One region of the Psychrobacter sp. CX10 genome, then DNA from elsewhere that is predicted to be linked to it. Evidence: riboswitches for the same ligand, from Rfam matches in the RefSeq annotation. Region 1 holds a riboswitch; the other holds the start of a gene.

Region 1 (7,644 bases):
AAAGCTTGTCAGATTATCTTGAACGTCAGCGAACCGTCGCCATTGCCGAGATTGATACCCGCAAATTGACTCGCTTATTACGTGAAAAAGGCGCGCAAAATGGCTGTATTTTAACGGCCAGTAACGACGATACCCTAACCGATGTCGACATAGAAAAAGCTTTAGAGCTTGCTAGAGGTTTTGAAGGTCTTAAAGGTATGGACTTAGCACAGTGGTCTTGCCATCCGGAAGGGTTTGAGTGGACGGCAGGAACATGGGAATTAGCAGACCGCGGTGTGCATGGGGTCACAAAAAGCGAAACCGGTGGCTACTACAAACAGTTAGGCGAGCATATTGAACATAGATATGATGTGGTTGCTTATGACTTTGGTACCAAAACCAATATCTTACGTATGCTGGTGGATATCGGCTGTAAAGTAACGGTTGTTCCAGCGACAACGCCTATTGAAGATGTTTTAGCGATGAATCCAGATGGTATTTTCTTATCGAATGGCCCTGGAGACCCTGCTGCGTGTGGTTACGCTATTGACGCTGTTCGTCATATAATTGAAGAAACCAACATACCAACTTTTGGCATATGTTTAGGGCATCAGTTAGTAGGATTAGCATGCGGCGCAGATACTTTGAAAATGAAAACAGGACATCATGGTGCCAACCATCCTGTTCAAGATTTGGCGACTCAAAAAGTCTTGATTACCAGCCAAAACCATGGCTTTGCTATTGATGAAAGTACTCTACCAGATCATGTTAAACCAACGCATCGTTCGCTATTTGATGGTACGAACCAAGGTATTGAATTAAGCAACAAGCCTGTCTTTAGCTTCCAAGGTCATCCTGAAGCTAGCCCTGGTCCGCAAGATGCTGCCCTTTTATTTAAGAAATTTGCAGAAATGTTGAATGCATATAAACAAAGCTAACGGACATTTTAATCTTACCTATATTCTTAAATCGTTCAAATATATACCATTTATAAAAAGAGAAACTTATGCCAAAACGTACCGACATTAAAAGCATTCTTATTATCGGCGCAGGTCCCATCGTTATTGGGCAAGCGTGTGAGTTTGATTATTCAGGCGCTCAAGCATGTAAAGCCTTACGTGAAGAGGGCTACCGCGTTATCCTAGTTAACTCAAACCCAGCAACCATCATGACAGACCCTGTCATGGCAGATGCAACATATATTGAGCCTATCACGTGGCAAACCGTTGAACAGATTATTGAAAAAGAACGTCCTGATGCTATCTTGCCTACTATGGGCGGTCAAACTGCGCTTAATTGCGCTCTAGATTTAGACAAAAACGGTGTCTTAGAAAAACATAACGTTGAGCTTATCGGCGCAACCAAAGAAGCGATCGAGATGGCTGAAGACCGTGATTTATTTGACCGAGCAATGAAGCGTATTGGTCTTGAGTGTCCACGTGCCGAAATCGCAGAATCTATGGATGAAGCTTTTGATATACAAGCCAAGCTGGGCTTTCCATGTATTATACGTCCATCATTCACCATGGGTGGCTCAGGCGGCGGTATCGCTTATAACCGTGACGAATTTATTGAAATTTGTGAGCGCGGATTTGATCTCTCCCCTACCCATCAATTATTGATTGACGAGTCATTAATCGGCTGGAAAGAATATGAGATGGAAGTGGTACGCGACAAAAACGATAACTGTATAATTATCTGTGCCATTGAAAACGTTGACCCAATGGGCGTACACACAGGGGATTCGATCACAGTTGCACCGGCGCAAACGCTCACTGATAAAGAATATCAAATCATGCGTAACGCGTCACTCGCCGTACTGCGCGAGATTGGCGTTGAAACGGGTGGCTCAAACGTACAGTTCGGTGTCAATCCAAAGACTGGGCGTATGGTAGTCATTGAGATGAACCCACGTGTCTCACGCTCATCTGCATTGGCTTCTAAAGCCACCGGCTTCCCAATTGCTAAAATAGCTGCAAAACTAGCGGTTGGTTATACCCTTGATGAGCTTAATAATGATATAACTGGTGGTAAAACGCCTGCAAGCTTTGAGCCATCAATTGATTACGTTGTGACTAAGATTCCACGCTTTAACTTTGAAAAATTCCCACAAGCAGAAAACATTTTATCAACACAAATGAAGTCTGTTGGTGAAGTTATGGCGATTGGGCGTAACTTTCAAGAGTCCATGCAAAAAGCCTTACGTGGGTTAGAGACAGGCGCTGATGGCTTTGATGAGCAGATTGACTTTGCTGCCTTAGCAGAAGGTAAGATCAGCGCAGATAAAGTTAAAGCAGAGATTAAGCAGCGTCTCACAGTACCGACGCCAGAACGTATTTTTTATTTAGCAGATGCCTTTAGAATTGGCATGAGTGTCAATGATGTATTTAATTATACTAATATCGACCCGTGGTTTTTAGTTCAGATCAAAGATATCGTTAACACAGAAGCGCATGTGAAATCGCTTGGATTTGGCGGTATAAATGCCAATAATTTAAGACGATTTAAACGTAAAGGTTTGTCTGATCTTCGTCTTGCAAAACTGCTTGGTGTGTCGCAAAAACAACTGCGTAAAAAACGTTGGGATTTAGAAGTTTATCCAGTCTACAAACGAGTGGATACATGTGCTGCTGAATTTGCCACCTCAACGGCATATATGTATTCAACGTATGATGAAGAGTGTGAAGCCAACCCGACGGATAATAAGAAGATAATGGTTATCGGTGGTGGTCCTAACCGCATTGGTCAAGGTATTGAGTTTGATTACTGCTGTGTTCACGCAGCGCTCGCCATGCGTGCCGATGGCTACGAGACCATCATGGTGAACTGTAACCCAGAAACGGTATCCACTGACTATGATACTTCTGATAGATTGTATTTTGAATCAATTACATTAGAAGATGTCCTTGAAATAGTCCGTATCGAAAAACCTCAAGGCGTTATTGTACAATTTGGCGGTCAAACACCTTTGAAACTTGCTCGCAGCTTAGAAGCAGCTGGCGTCAGCATCATTGGTACGTCGCCTGATGCGATTGACCGTGCTGAAGACCGCGAGCGTTTTCAGCATATGATTCATCAACTCGACTTAATTCAGCCACCTAATGCGTTAGCAACCAGCTTAGAAGATGGATTGTTTAAAGCTAAAGAAGTCGGATATCCATTAGTGGTACGTCCATCCTATGTTTTAGGTGGCCGTGCAATGGAGATTGTTTATAACGAAGATGAGCTTAAGCATTACTTGCGCACCGCCGTTCAAGCTTCAAATGAAGCGCCTGTGCTACTTGATCGATTCTTAGACGATGCGATTGAAGTTGACGTTGATTGTGTAAGTGACGGTAATGAGGTGGTCATCGGCGGTATTATGCAACATATTGAACAAGCGGGTGTTCACTCAGGAGATTCCGCCTGTTCACTACCCCCTTATTCGTTATCAGAAGAAGTTTGTGATGTGATGCGAGCGCAAACCATTGCCATGGCAAAAGAGCTTGGCGTTGTGGGATTAATGAACGTACAATTCGCTGTCAAAAATGGCACGGTGTATATTTTAGAGGTAAACCCACGCGCTGCGCGTACCGTACCTTTTGTATCTAAGTGTATTGGCACATCATTAGCGCAAGTAGCTGCTCGCTGTATGGCTGGTCAATCATTAGCAGATCAAGCCTTTACTCAAGAAATTAAGCCTGCATTTTATGCCGTTAAAGAAGCGGTATTCCCATTTGCTAAATTTCCTGGCGTTGATCCTATTTTAAGCCCTGAGATGAAATCTACTGGCGAGGTGATGGGAGTTGGTAAAACCTTCGGAGAAGCCTTTTATAAAGGAATTATTGGTACTAACGAACGTCTGCCAGGATTACCTAAAGCCGATGAGGTTAAGACCGTATTCATCTCTGTAAGAGACAGTGATAAGCCAGGTCTTACGCCTATAGCTCACCAATTAGTCGATTATGGCTTTAAACTTGTTGCAACGGCGGGTACACAGCAATATCTGAATGACCAAGGTATTGAATGTACGCGTATCAATAAAGTAACTGAGGGCCGACCTCATGTGGTTGACGCCTTGAAAAATGGTGAGATTGACCTTATCATCAATACTACTGAAGGTAAGCAAGCTCAAGAAGACTCTTTTTCAATCCGCCGTAACGCTTTACAAAGTAAAGTGTTTTATGTGACTACGTTAGGTGCGGCAGATGCCATATGTAAATCATATGCGATCGACTTACCTTTTGAAGTTTATAAGTTACAAGCGCTACATGCTCAAGCGCTAAATAGCTAAGCTAATAACTAAATATAGCTAGCCACTTCATCAGTCGGCTATAGTTGATTAGGTTGTTTGGTATTACTTAAGCTGCATTTGAGTTTTTATTTATTCGCTTTTATAGGCCAACTTGATACCTAAATAATTGCTAATCGTAGATGCGGTTAGCAATTTTTCAGTTAAATGGTATGGGTTTTATTTAAATGCTTAGGGTCTGTATATATAGTCGAAACAGTCAAAATGGTTATTAGGCAACCGAGTGCAAGTACTACTTATGTAGGCTTAGCTAGGATAATGCCGAAACCGTTTAGTAGTTCGCTGACTATAGTAGCTATATTTAAAAAGTAGCTATACTTTGAATCATCATCTTATTATGGCAGTTCTAATAATGGTTGATTTATAATACTTTATTATATATAAATCCTATTAGACCCTAAAAGTTACACTCATAACGCCATCCACTTTGGATGGTGTTATGGTATTTATGTTTTTTTAATCCTTACAACCTGATAAACCACATAGTTTATTGAATGATTCACAATGCAAATGTTTAACAAAGGAAATTGATATGCAACGCTACCCAATGACACCGCAAGGACACGCTAAGCTCGAAGATGAGCTCAAACAACTTAAAACCGTTGATCGTCCTCGCATCACAGCTTCCATCGCTGAAGCACGAGAGCATGGTGATTTAAAAGAAAATGCTGAATACCATGCTGCCCGCGAGCAACAAGGGTTTTGTGAAGCACGTATTCGAGACATCGAAGCCAAATTATCTGGCGCCCAAGTCATTGACCCGACTACCCTTCCTCAAGAAGGTCGTGTGGTATTTGGCGTGACGGTAGTCATTGAAAATCTAGATAATGAAGAAGAAAAGCGTTATAAAATCGTTGGCGATGATGAAGCTGACTTTAAGCTTAATAAGATTTCTATTAATTCTCCTATTGCACGCGGTTTAATAGGTAAAGAAGAAGGAGATGAAGCGAGAATTCAAACCCCGAGCGGTATGGTTGAATTCGAAGTTGTTGAAGTTATCTATGAATAATCCTTTTGAATAATTAAAAGTTAAGCAATTGCTTAGCTTTTTTTATTTTAGCGCCTAAATAAACATATTGAATTAATTATTCGAATAATAATATATATAGATAATTATTGTATAGAAAAATGTAAACCAACTTATTTATAAAATAAACTGTTTAGTCACTTGTAAAACATACTTATTTAATGTTAAGTTACAAAACGTCAACAATGAAACATTTAATAGTGATAATAAAGTCGTACTTTATATAACTAATACTAAAACACCATTTTAACTTGTCTATGCGCAATATTTATTAAAGAATGCATAGTTTCTCGAGTTTGAATTATTATTCAATAGATATTTATGAGGCAATTATGATGAAGATTTCATCTGCACTATGTGGTTTTGCATGTATGATCGGTGCAACCTCTTTAGTTCATGCCACTGACTATAATCAAGTTGGTGGAGCCAAAGACTCTAATAATATTGATATGGTACTAAGCCAATTAGCACACCAACAACAATCACCCTCATTATTCCAAGCGTCCTTTGAACCTACATCATTAGCTAATAATAGCAGCTTAATTAAATCTAGAACGGTCAATGCCTCTAACAATAATGATGATGTTTTATCTCATTTAACGTTAGTTGCATCAAACTCAGTCAATAACTTTAAACAAAACGGTCGTGCATCTTGGTACGGCGGCAAATTTCATGGAAGAAAAACGGCTAGTGGCGAACGTTTTAATATGAACTCTTTGACCGCTGCACACCGATCTTTACCCTTTAATACTTATCTAAAAGTAACTAATAAGCACAATGGCCGCAGTGTTGTTGTTAAAGTAAATGACCGTGGTCCCTTCCATGGTAATCGTGTTTTAGACCTCTCTTACGGCGCAGCTAAAAAGATTGGCTTAGTTAATCGTGGTACTGCTAATGTTGTTATCGAACGTGTCAATAATCCATAACCTATATATAAACTAAAACTATGTTAATTATTTATTATAGTTTTAGGATAGATCTTGATTCATATATTATATAAATTCAAAGCCTATTTTTAATAATCTTAAGACTTACCTAGGTAAGTCTTTTTTTATGTCCTAAACTTTTTAAAAACGATTTGTTATACCGGTAATAAACCGCACTGGCTTGTTAAACTTAATCAGTTTCGCTATGATATAAACTCAATTGATCAATGTTAGTCACAGGGGCGCCATCTATTGGCTGAGACGTACCCTTTGAACCTGATCCAGATTATACTGGCGTAGGGAGTGTATAGCAGTACTGCAAAGCTTATTTGTAATTTAAATTAATTTTTTAATTATGGCATTTAATTAAACTGCTGCGGTACTCTGTGTGTTTTCTTTCGCCCTCTTTTTCTTTAGAGGGAAATATGCAATCTAAATCTATCCAATCTCACTTTACTAATTTCAAAAAACATTCTCCATTAGTTCATAATATTACCAATGATGTTGCTAACCATACGGTTGCTAATGTTTTATTAGCCAGTGGTGCATCTCCTGCTATGGTAATAGCTATTGAAGAAGCTCCTGATTTTGTCAAAATATCCCATGCATTAGCCCTCAATATCGGCACGCTTTGCTCACAAAGCTTAGAGAGTATGCTTGCCACAGCACAATCTGCTCACGACAATAATATACCTTGGGTTTTAGATCCAGTTGCAGTAGGCGCTACGTCCTTTCGTCTTTTTGCTTGCAAGCAGCTATTAAAGTTCAAACCCGACGTAATACGCGGAAACGCATCAGAAATCTTAGCCTTAGCGGGAATGAGTAGCTCTAGTAAAGGCGCAGATAGTGGAGATAGTGTTCAATCAGCAAAGCGTGCCGCTGCCAGTTTATTAGAACATGCATCCGTTGTCATAGTAACCGGAGAAACTGATTGGGTTACTGATGGTAAGCACTGCTGGTCTATAGAAAATGGCGATCTTATGATGACAAAAGTCACCGCTATAGGCTGTGCTTTATCTGCACTTATAGCAGGTATTGTTGCTTCAAATACTGAGCACAAAGGTGAAGCTGCTGCCGTCGCTCTTTGCTTCTATGGTCTAGCTGGCGAACTTGCAGCCAAAACTAGCAATGGTCCAGGTAGCTTTTATGTTGAATTTTTAGATGCCCTCCATAACCTAGATGCCTTACAACTTGCTAGAGACTCAAAGGTTAGCGCATCATTATTTGATACATAGTTTATTATTTGATAGACCACACTCTCAACTCTTGACGTAAGCTATGGCTTTAGCACAGCAATATGAATAAAAAATTTGAGATTTTCTGGGCTAAAAGCACAAGCCTACTAGGCAGTTTAATAAGTTGAGAGTGGGGTTTAATATAGTCGGGGAACTTATAAAGAGTCACGGTGTTAACATCGTTAA
Region 2 (7,644 bases), 1.2 Mb from region 1:
ATGCTGTACTTCTGAATAGCCACGTGGCGATGCGCCCTCTTCGTGTAACTTTCGAGCCATGCGTGCAATCTTGCTCGCTTCATCCCCTACCCGTTCAAGATCCACAACCCCTTTAGACAAGGCCATAATCAATCTTAAATCGCTGGCAGCAGGTTGACGTTTGGCAACCAGCAAAATCACCAATTCATCAACCTTGATTTCCATTTGGTTAATCACGTCATCCGTTTCAATAACTTGATTGGCAATCTTCAAATTACTGTCGATAAGTGAATGCGTGGCCGAGGTGACTTGTTCAGCAGCCATACGACCCATTTGCATAAATAGATCGATACATTCTTTCAAATCATTATCAAAACTTTTAGACGAATGTTTTTCATTTAGTGGCATAAGGGCCCTTTTAAATATTTTAAATCTGCTAAAACGCTTTAATCTCTTGATACAATTAAGGCTACATTTTAGGTGTCATTCTAGCCGTAACGACCCGTAATATAATCTTCAGTGGCTTTTTGCGCTGGATTAGTAAATACTTGATTGGTCTCACCCATCTCAACCATATCACCTAAGTACATATAACATGTATAGTCAGAAACGCGGGCTGCTTGCTGCATGTTATGGGTTACGATAGCGATGGTGTAATCATGCTTTAGATCTTCAATAAGATCTTCAATAGCGCCAGTTGAGATCGGGTCTAGCGCTGAGGTTGGCTCATCCAATAGAAGAACTTCAGGCTTTGTTGCCACACCGCGGGCGATACATAACCGCTGCTGCTGACCGCCTGATAACGACAGACCTGATGCTTTAAGTTTGTCTTTCACTTCTGGCCATAGTGCTGATTTTTTAAGTGCCCATTCTACTCGATTATCCAGTTCAGCTTTACTTAGCTTTTCGTAAAGACGCACACCGAATGCCACATTGTCATAAATTGACATAGGAAACGGCGTAGGCTTTTGAAAGACCATACCAACACGTGCACGTAGCAAGTTGACATCCACATCTTTTGACAAAATATTCTTGCCATCAAGAATAATTTTGCCATCAGCATGCATACCAGGATATAAATCGTACATACGGTTAAACGTACGTAGTAAAGTAGACTTACCACAGCCTGACGGACCGATAAAGGCCGTAACATTTTTTTCAGGGATATCTATATTAATGTCTTTGAGCGCTTTGAAATCGCCATAATAAAAATCTAAATCACGAATTTCCATTTTGGCTGGCGGCATGTTATCTGGTAGATCAGCCACTGTTTGTTTCGTAAAAGACGCGGTATCAGGCTGCTCTTGCTGATTACCTGTCTCGATTGGCTGCTCTAACATCGTGTCATTGCTGTTTTTAACGAGTTTATTATCTGTCAATGGTTTGCTCTCTAATACGTCTGTCATGGTAGTACCTTATAAATATATGAAAAAAATGAATTAAACTTAATCGTCGTTGGATGATTTATTTAATTTAATTTAATTACTCTAATTTACTAGCGTTTTTCTCTACCAATAATACGGGCGATAATGTTAAGCCCCAATACGGATAAAGTAATCAGTAACGCGCCTGCCCATGCAATCATATTTTGAGTATCATCAGGAGCCGCAGCAAATTGGTAAATAGTCATGGGTAAGTTCGCCATGGCGCTGCCCATATCCCAGCTAAAGAACCGGTTGTTCAACGCTGTGAATAATAACGGGGCGGTTTCACCAGTAATACGTGCAAACCCTAATAGAACACCAGTTATTAAGCCTGATTTAGCAGCTTGCATCGTCACTGATGTCACAACTTTCCATTTAGGCGCACCCAGCGCATACGAAGCTTCTCGTAACTGATTAGGGACTAGATTGAGCATCGTCTCGGTACTGCGAACCACTACGGGTATAATGATAAGCGATAGCGCGACAGCACCAGCCCACCCTGAGAACCCGCGATTACTGACCATCAATGTAAAAATAAATAAACCAATAACAATAGACGGTGCCGACAGTAGAATGTCGTTTAAAAAGCGCGTCGCTTTACCCAGCCAAGATCCTTGAGAGAACTCGGCCAAATAAACACCGGCTAACAAACCTACTGGCGCACCAATAAGCAATCCTGTACCTGCTATCATAAATGAACCAACAATAGCATTACGCAGCCCGCCTATGGTGTTTGGCGGCGGCGTATCGGCTGTGAAGATAGGCATCGTTAGCATGGCTTCCATACCTTTGCGTAGCAGATCAAACAGTATCCAGCCAAGCCATACTAACCCAAATGTCATCGCTAAGACGGCAAACACTAGCCCAATCACATTCAAAAATTTACGTTTTGTGTAGAGCGACTTATTCATTCGTTGCTCAAAGCTTTGTGATGGCCTTGAGTTGTTGTCTAATGTTGCACTGGAGTGTGATGTCATGTTGTGATCCTATCAATACCTGTCATACCAATTTGAATTTGTGTCACGCTTAGGTGACTAAATTTACTATAGTTAAAGACGTCTAAAATAATTAAAAGGCAACCGAGTGCAGGTACTACTCATGTAGGCTTAGCAAGGATAACGCCGTAACCGTTTAGTAGTTCGCTGACTATAAGCTACTTTTCTATTTACACCACTTAAAATTAGTTACCCGCTCTCTTATCAATTCGTGACAACATAATTTTGGAGATGGATAAAACAACAAAGGTAATGACAAAAAGTATCAACCCTAAATGTAATAATGTAGCAACGTGCATTTCACTTGAGGCTTCTGCAAATTCATTTGCGATAGCAGAGGTAATGGTGACACCAGAACCGAAAAGGTTGGAGTTGATGTTGTAGGTATTACCTACTAAGAAGGTGACCGCCATGGTTTCGCCCAAAGCGCGACCCAGTCCTAAAATAACACCCCCGACCACACCAGCTTTAGTGTAAGGTAAGATTATTTTATACATAACCTCCCAAGTGGTTGCGCCCGCACCATATGCAGATTCTTTTAAAAGCTCTGGTACTACTGAAAAAACATCGCGCATCGTTGCCGCAATAAATGGAATAATCATAATGGCTAAGATAAGCGAGGCGGTGAAAACACCGATACCTAGTGGCGGGCCACCAAATAGGCTGCCTATCATTGGGATAGGCCCGAGATGCTCAATTAAAAAAGGTTGAACATACTTGGCAAATAAGGGCGCTAATACAAAAAAGCCCCACATGCCATAAATAATTGATGGGATACCTGCCAATAGCTCAATTGCCATACCTAAAGGTCTACGCAACACTACCGGACAAAGTTCAGTTAAGAAAATAGCAATACCAAAGCTTACGGGCACCGCAATTAAAATAGCAATAAAAGAGGTGACAATTGTGCCGTAAATTGGCGCTAATGCTCCGTATTCATCATTGACGGTACTCCAATCAGAGCTGGTATAAAACCCAAAACCAAATTCTTGAATACTCGGCCACGCACCTATAATCAACGATACGAGTATGCCGCCTAAAGATAACAGTACTAGCAAAGCGAACAATTTGGTCAAATTGACAAACAGAAAATCGTTTCTTTTTTGTTTTGCTAGCTGAGCGTGTAAGTCAGACATGGTGTCCCCAACGTATGGTTTTCTTTGGCTTAAAAAATCTTGGGCTAAAATCTTTTTCTTTATATAACTTTTGTTTTAAGTAATAAGGCAAGTAAATGAGAGGTCAATTACTTGCCAGTTGCCTTAAATGTTCATTGACAGTGACAAGTCAATCTTGTTACTTAGCGGTATAAACAGGTTGACCATCAGCGCCAACCACTTTATTCCACTCATCTTTAAATAAAGCAACGGCTTCGTCTGGGAAAGGAACATAATCTAGGTCCAGCGCAGCTTGATCGCCTTCGTTATAAGCCCAGTTAAAGAAGTTTAATGCGCCAGCAACTTTCTCTGGATTTTCTGGGTTTTTGTGTACTAAGATAAAGGTGGCAGCAGCGATAGGCCATGCATCGGCAGTGTCTGAGTTTGCAATAACCTTGTAGAACCCTTCTGCTTGTGACCAATCAACGTTGCCAGAGGCCGCGAATGAGTCAGCTGATGGCTCAACACGATTACCAGCAGCGTTAACCATTGCTGTATGCGACATATTGTTTTGTTTGGCATAAGCATACTCAACATAACCGATTGAGTTAGGGGCTTGTTTTACCATACCTGCAACGCCTTCGTTACCTTTACCACCAACGCCTGTTCCAGTTTTATCCGTTGGCCATTCAACACTTTTATCAACACCCACATTAGCCCAGTCGCTTGATACTTCATTTAGGTAGTAAGTGAAGTTAAACGTCGTACCAGAACCATCTGAGCGGTGAACCGTCGTAATATTAGCATCAGGAAGCTCAACACCCTCATTTAGGGCAGTAATCGCAGGATCATTCCACTTGGTAATTTTACCTAGATAAATATCAGCCAGAACTTCACCACTTAATACCAATTGACCAGGCTCGATACCTTCAACATTAACCACTGGTACTACGCCGCCGATAACGGTAGGGAACTGGATAAGACCCGCTTCATTCAAATCTTCTGGCTTAAGTGGTTTATCCGATGCGCCAAAATCAACCGTTTTTGCTTTGATTTGTTTGACACCACCAGATGAGCCGATAGAGTTATAATTAACTTGTCCTTTAGTAGCGCCTTGATAGTCAGCTGACCATTTTTGATAGATAGGTGCTGGGAATGAAGCGCCCGCGCCGCTGACATTCATTTCTACGCCTTCAATATCGGTATACTGATCTGTGCTAGTAGTCGTAGCTGGAGCTTCACCAGTTACAGGTGCTGTTGCTGCGGTGTCATCTGTGGTTGTAGCAGTGTCTTCTGTTTTTGTATCGCAAGCAGTTAAACTTAAAATACTGGCAACTGCTACAGCTAATAATGAATGGCGCATGGTCTCTCCTAAAGAGTTATGAGTTATAGCTATCAAATATTAAGATTAGGAAGTTGACGGTTGTTATAATGTCGACTTCGTTATTGGAATGATGCTATTTTGCGCTTCAAATATGACAGTTTGATGAAATATTTAATTTTTGTATAAATATGTTAATCCAATAGTCTCATTAGCATAGCCAGTTAAAGGACAGTTTTATGTGCTTTTTAGTTTGGAAAAACTTCATTAAGACTTCATTAAATAGGTACGATGAAATTAAGTAATATACGAAAACCTTTAAATATAGATAATTCCCTATACTGTAAGCTTTCTTTACATTTAGTTAACGCTTTAGAAATATATTTAATACCTAACACCTGTATAATTCGTGCACATTAATTTGGTACTGCAAGTTTTTTTAATTGTTGCAACTCGGCAAATATGCCTCATATAGTTGTATTCACGAAATTTGTGACATTCAGTTTATGACACCTCGTTTGTGACACCTAGTTTGCGAATAGTTCCAATCATTAAAATTATTACAGGTATGACCTATGAAAAAACTTTTTATGCCCTTTACGCTTCTGTTGACTATGTTGTTAGCAGTGCCCGCTCAAGCAGGCATGGCATCTTGGTATGGACCAGGTTTCCACGGCAAAAGAACGGCATCAGGTGCTATATATAATATGTACGCTATGACTGCGGCCCATAAATCGCTACCTTTTGGCTCAAAAGTTAAAGTAACTAACCTTAAGAACAACAAGTCTGTCGTGGTTAAAATCAATGATCGTGGCCCATTTACGCCTGGCCGTGTTATCGACTTATCAAAAAAAGCGAATCAAGCGCTTAGCTGCAACTTATGTAAAGTAGATGTTGAAGTTATTAGTAAAGGCGATGGCAAATATCGCAGACAGTAAGTTTTGCATTTATTCACCATGCATCAATTCGATAAAGCGCCAACTTAGTTGGCGCTTTTTTATTGTCTTAAATGGTGCTGTTATTAGATTTTTAATTGACCCTGTTATTGATATCAAAGTTTGATAAGATAGCCATATCAATAATTGTAGACTCGGGGTGCAGACCTGTTGTTACTAATAATGGCCATTGACCATTAGGAATGACAATCAAGCGTTTGCTGAGACATCACCCGTTGAACCTGATGCGGTTAATACCGCCGTAGGAAAGTCATTGCAACTCCCCTATATATTATTTAACGACATAGTACATTACCGACTTTTCAATCATTCTAGCTTTTTAAGCTATATTTTGATTTCAATTATAATTGAGTAATAAATAGCCGGTTATTAAAACTACTTATTTTATAGTTATGCGCTTACTTTGTTATCGCTTAGCCTTTGTTTTAATCGCTAAGTCTGACTAGGTAAAAACGTCACTATAATTAACTAAAAATAGGTATTGCCTTAAAACTGAATTTACTTCATCTAAGGTCTGTTAATAATGAATAGGGTTTGAGCTGTTCTAATAGGCAGTCTCTGCACTCACTGAGTCTTTTTTACTTTCGGTTTTAGCTTTGATGCTAAAACCAGTGTTGACAGTTGCCATACGGCATTTGTAAAAAAGGACAGTTCCATGAATAATGCAGAAAATTTTATAAAAACCCCTGCCCACCGTAATACGAAAGACAAACTTTTTGATGAAGAAGCCCGCGATTTAACCCGTAGCCTGCCCGCATCAAAAAAAGTCTATATCGAAGGCTCTCGCCCTGACATCCAAGTTCCCATGCGTGAAATCACCCTGATCGACACCCCTACCGGTGGCTTTGGCCTTGAAAGTAGTGAAAAAAATCCGCCTTTTTATGTTTATGACACCTCTGGCTGCTATACCGATCCCAATGTTGATATTGATCTGACCAAAGGCTTGCCAAAGCTACGTGACAAATGGATTGAAGAGCGAGTCGATACCGAACGCCTAGCAGGTTTGTCTAGTAACTATGGCAAAGAGCGCGCCCGTGATATCAAAACTGCCAATATTCGTTTTGCCCATATTGATAAGCCGCGCCGTGCGAAGACTATCAATGGTAAGGCGGGCAATGTCACTCAAATGCATTATGCACGCCGCGGTATAATCACCCCTGAAATGGAATATATTGCTATTCGTGAAACCCAAATGCAGCATAAGTTAACCGACATGCGTCAACATGATGGGGATAGCTTTGGTGCCAATACGCCTAAGATTATCACGCCAGAGTTTGTGCGTGATGAAGTGGCAGCTGGTCGTGCCATTATTCCGAACAACATCAACCACCCTGAGTCAGAGCCGATGATCATTGGGCGTAATTTCTTAGTGAAGATTAACGCCAACATTGGTAACTCAGCACTCGGCTCAAACATTGATGAGGAAGTCTCCAAAATGACGTGGGCCACACGCTGGGGGGCGGACACCATCATGGATTTATCTACGGGTAAAAACATCCACGAAACCCGTGAATGGATAATCCGTAACTCCCCTGTGCCTATCGGTACAGTCCCTATTTATCAGGCGCTTGAAAAAGTGGACGGCGTGGCTGAAGATTTAACTTGGGAAATATTCCGTGATACGTTAATCGAACAAGCTGAACAGGGCGTGGACTACTTTACGATCCATGCGGGCGTGTTACTGCGTTATGTGCCTTTAACGGCTAAGCGCTTAACCGGTATCGTCTCACGTGGTGGGTCTATCATGGCACAGTGGTGTCTAGCACATCATAAAGAAAGCTTCTTATATACCCACTTCGAAGATATCTGTGAAATCATGAAACAGTATGATGTGGCGTTTAGCTTAGGCGATGGTTTGCGCCCTGGTTGTATCCA

The links. Region 1 has a riboswitch for thiamine pyrophosphate ahead of thiM (hydroxyethylthiazole kinase). Riboswitches for the same ligand answer to the same signal wherever they lie in the genome.
Region 2: it holds a riboswitch for thiamine pyrophosphate, as region 1 does, so the genes downstream of both, thiC (phosphomethylpyrimidine synthase ThiC) here and thiM (hydroxyethylthiazole kinase) in region 1, are expected to answer to the same signal.

What each region holds. Positions count from the first base shown of each region.
Region 1 covers NZ_CM177736.1:604,429-612,072, reverse strand. The annotation lists gene carA (glutamine-hydrolyzing carbamoyl-phosphate synthase small subunit) at 1-917, shown strand, start outside; gene carB (carbamoyl-phosphate synthase large subunit) at 986-4,252, shown strand; gene greA (transcription elongation factor GreA) at 4,803-5,279, shown strand; gene AC21OH_RS02500 (septal ring lytic transglycosylase RlpA family protein) at 5,630-6,223, shown strand; TPP riboswitch at 6,452-6,543, shown strand; gene thiM (hydroxyethylthiazole kinase) at 6,649-7,458, shown strand.
Region 2 covers NZ_CM177736.1:2,535,920-2,543,563, forward strand. The annotation lists gene phoU (phosphate signaling complex protein PhoU) at 1-387, opposite strand, end outside; gene pstB (phosphate ABC transporter ATP-binding protein PstB) at 468-1,385, opposite strand; gene pstA (phosphate ABC transporter permease PstA) at 1,475-2,380, opposite strand; gene pstC (phosphate ABC transporter permease subunit PstC) at 2,584-3,534, opposite strand; gene pstS (phosphate ABC transporter substrate-binding protein PstS) at 3,692-4,855, opposite strand; gene AC21OH_RS10265 (septal ring lytic transglycosylase RlpA family protein) at 5,389-5,751, shown strand; TPP riboswitch at 5,895-6,034, shown strand; gene thiC (phosphomethylpyrimidine synthase ThiC) at 6,425-7,644, shown strand, end outside.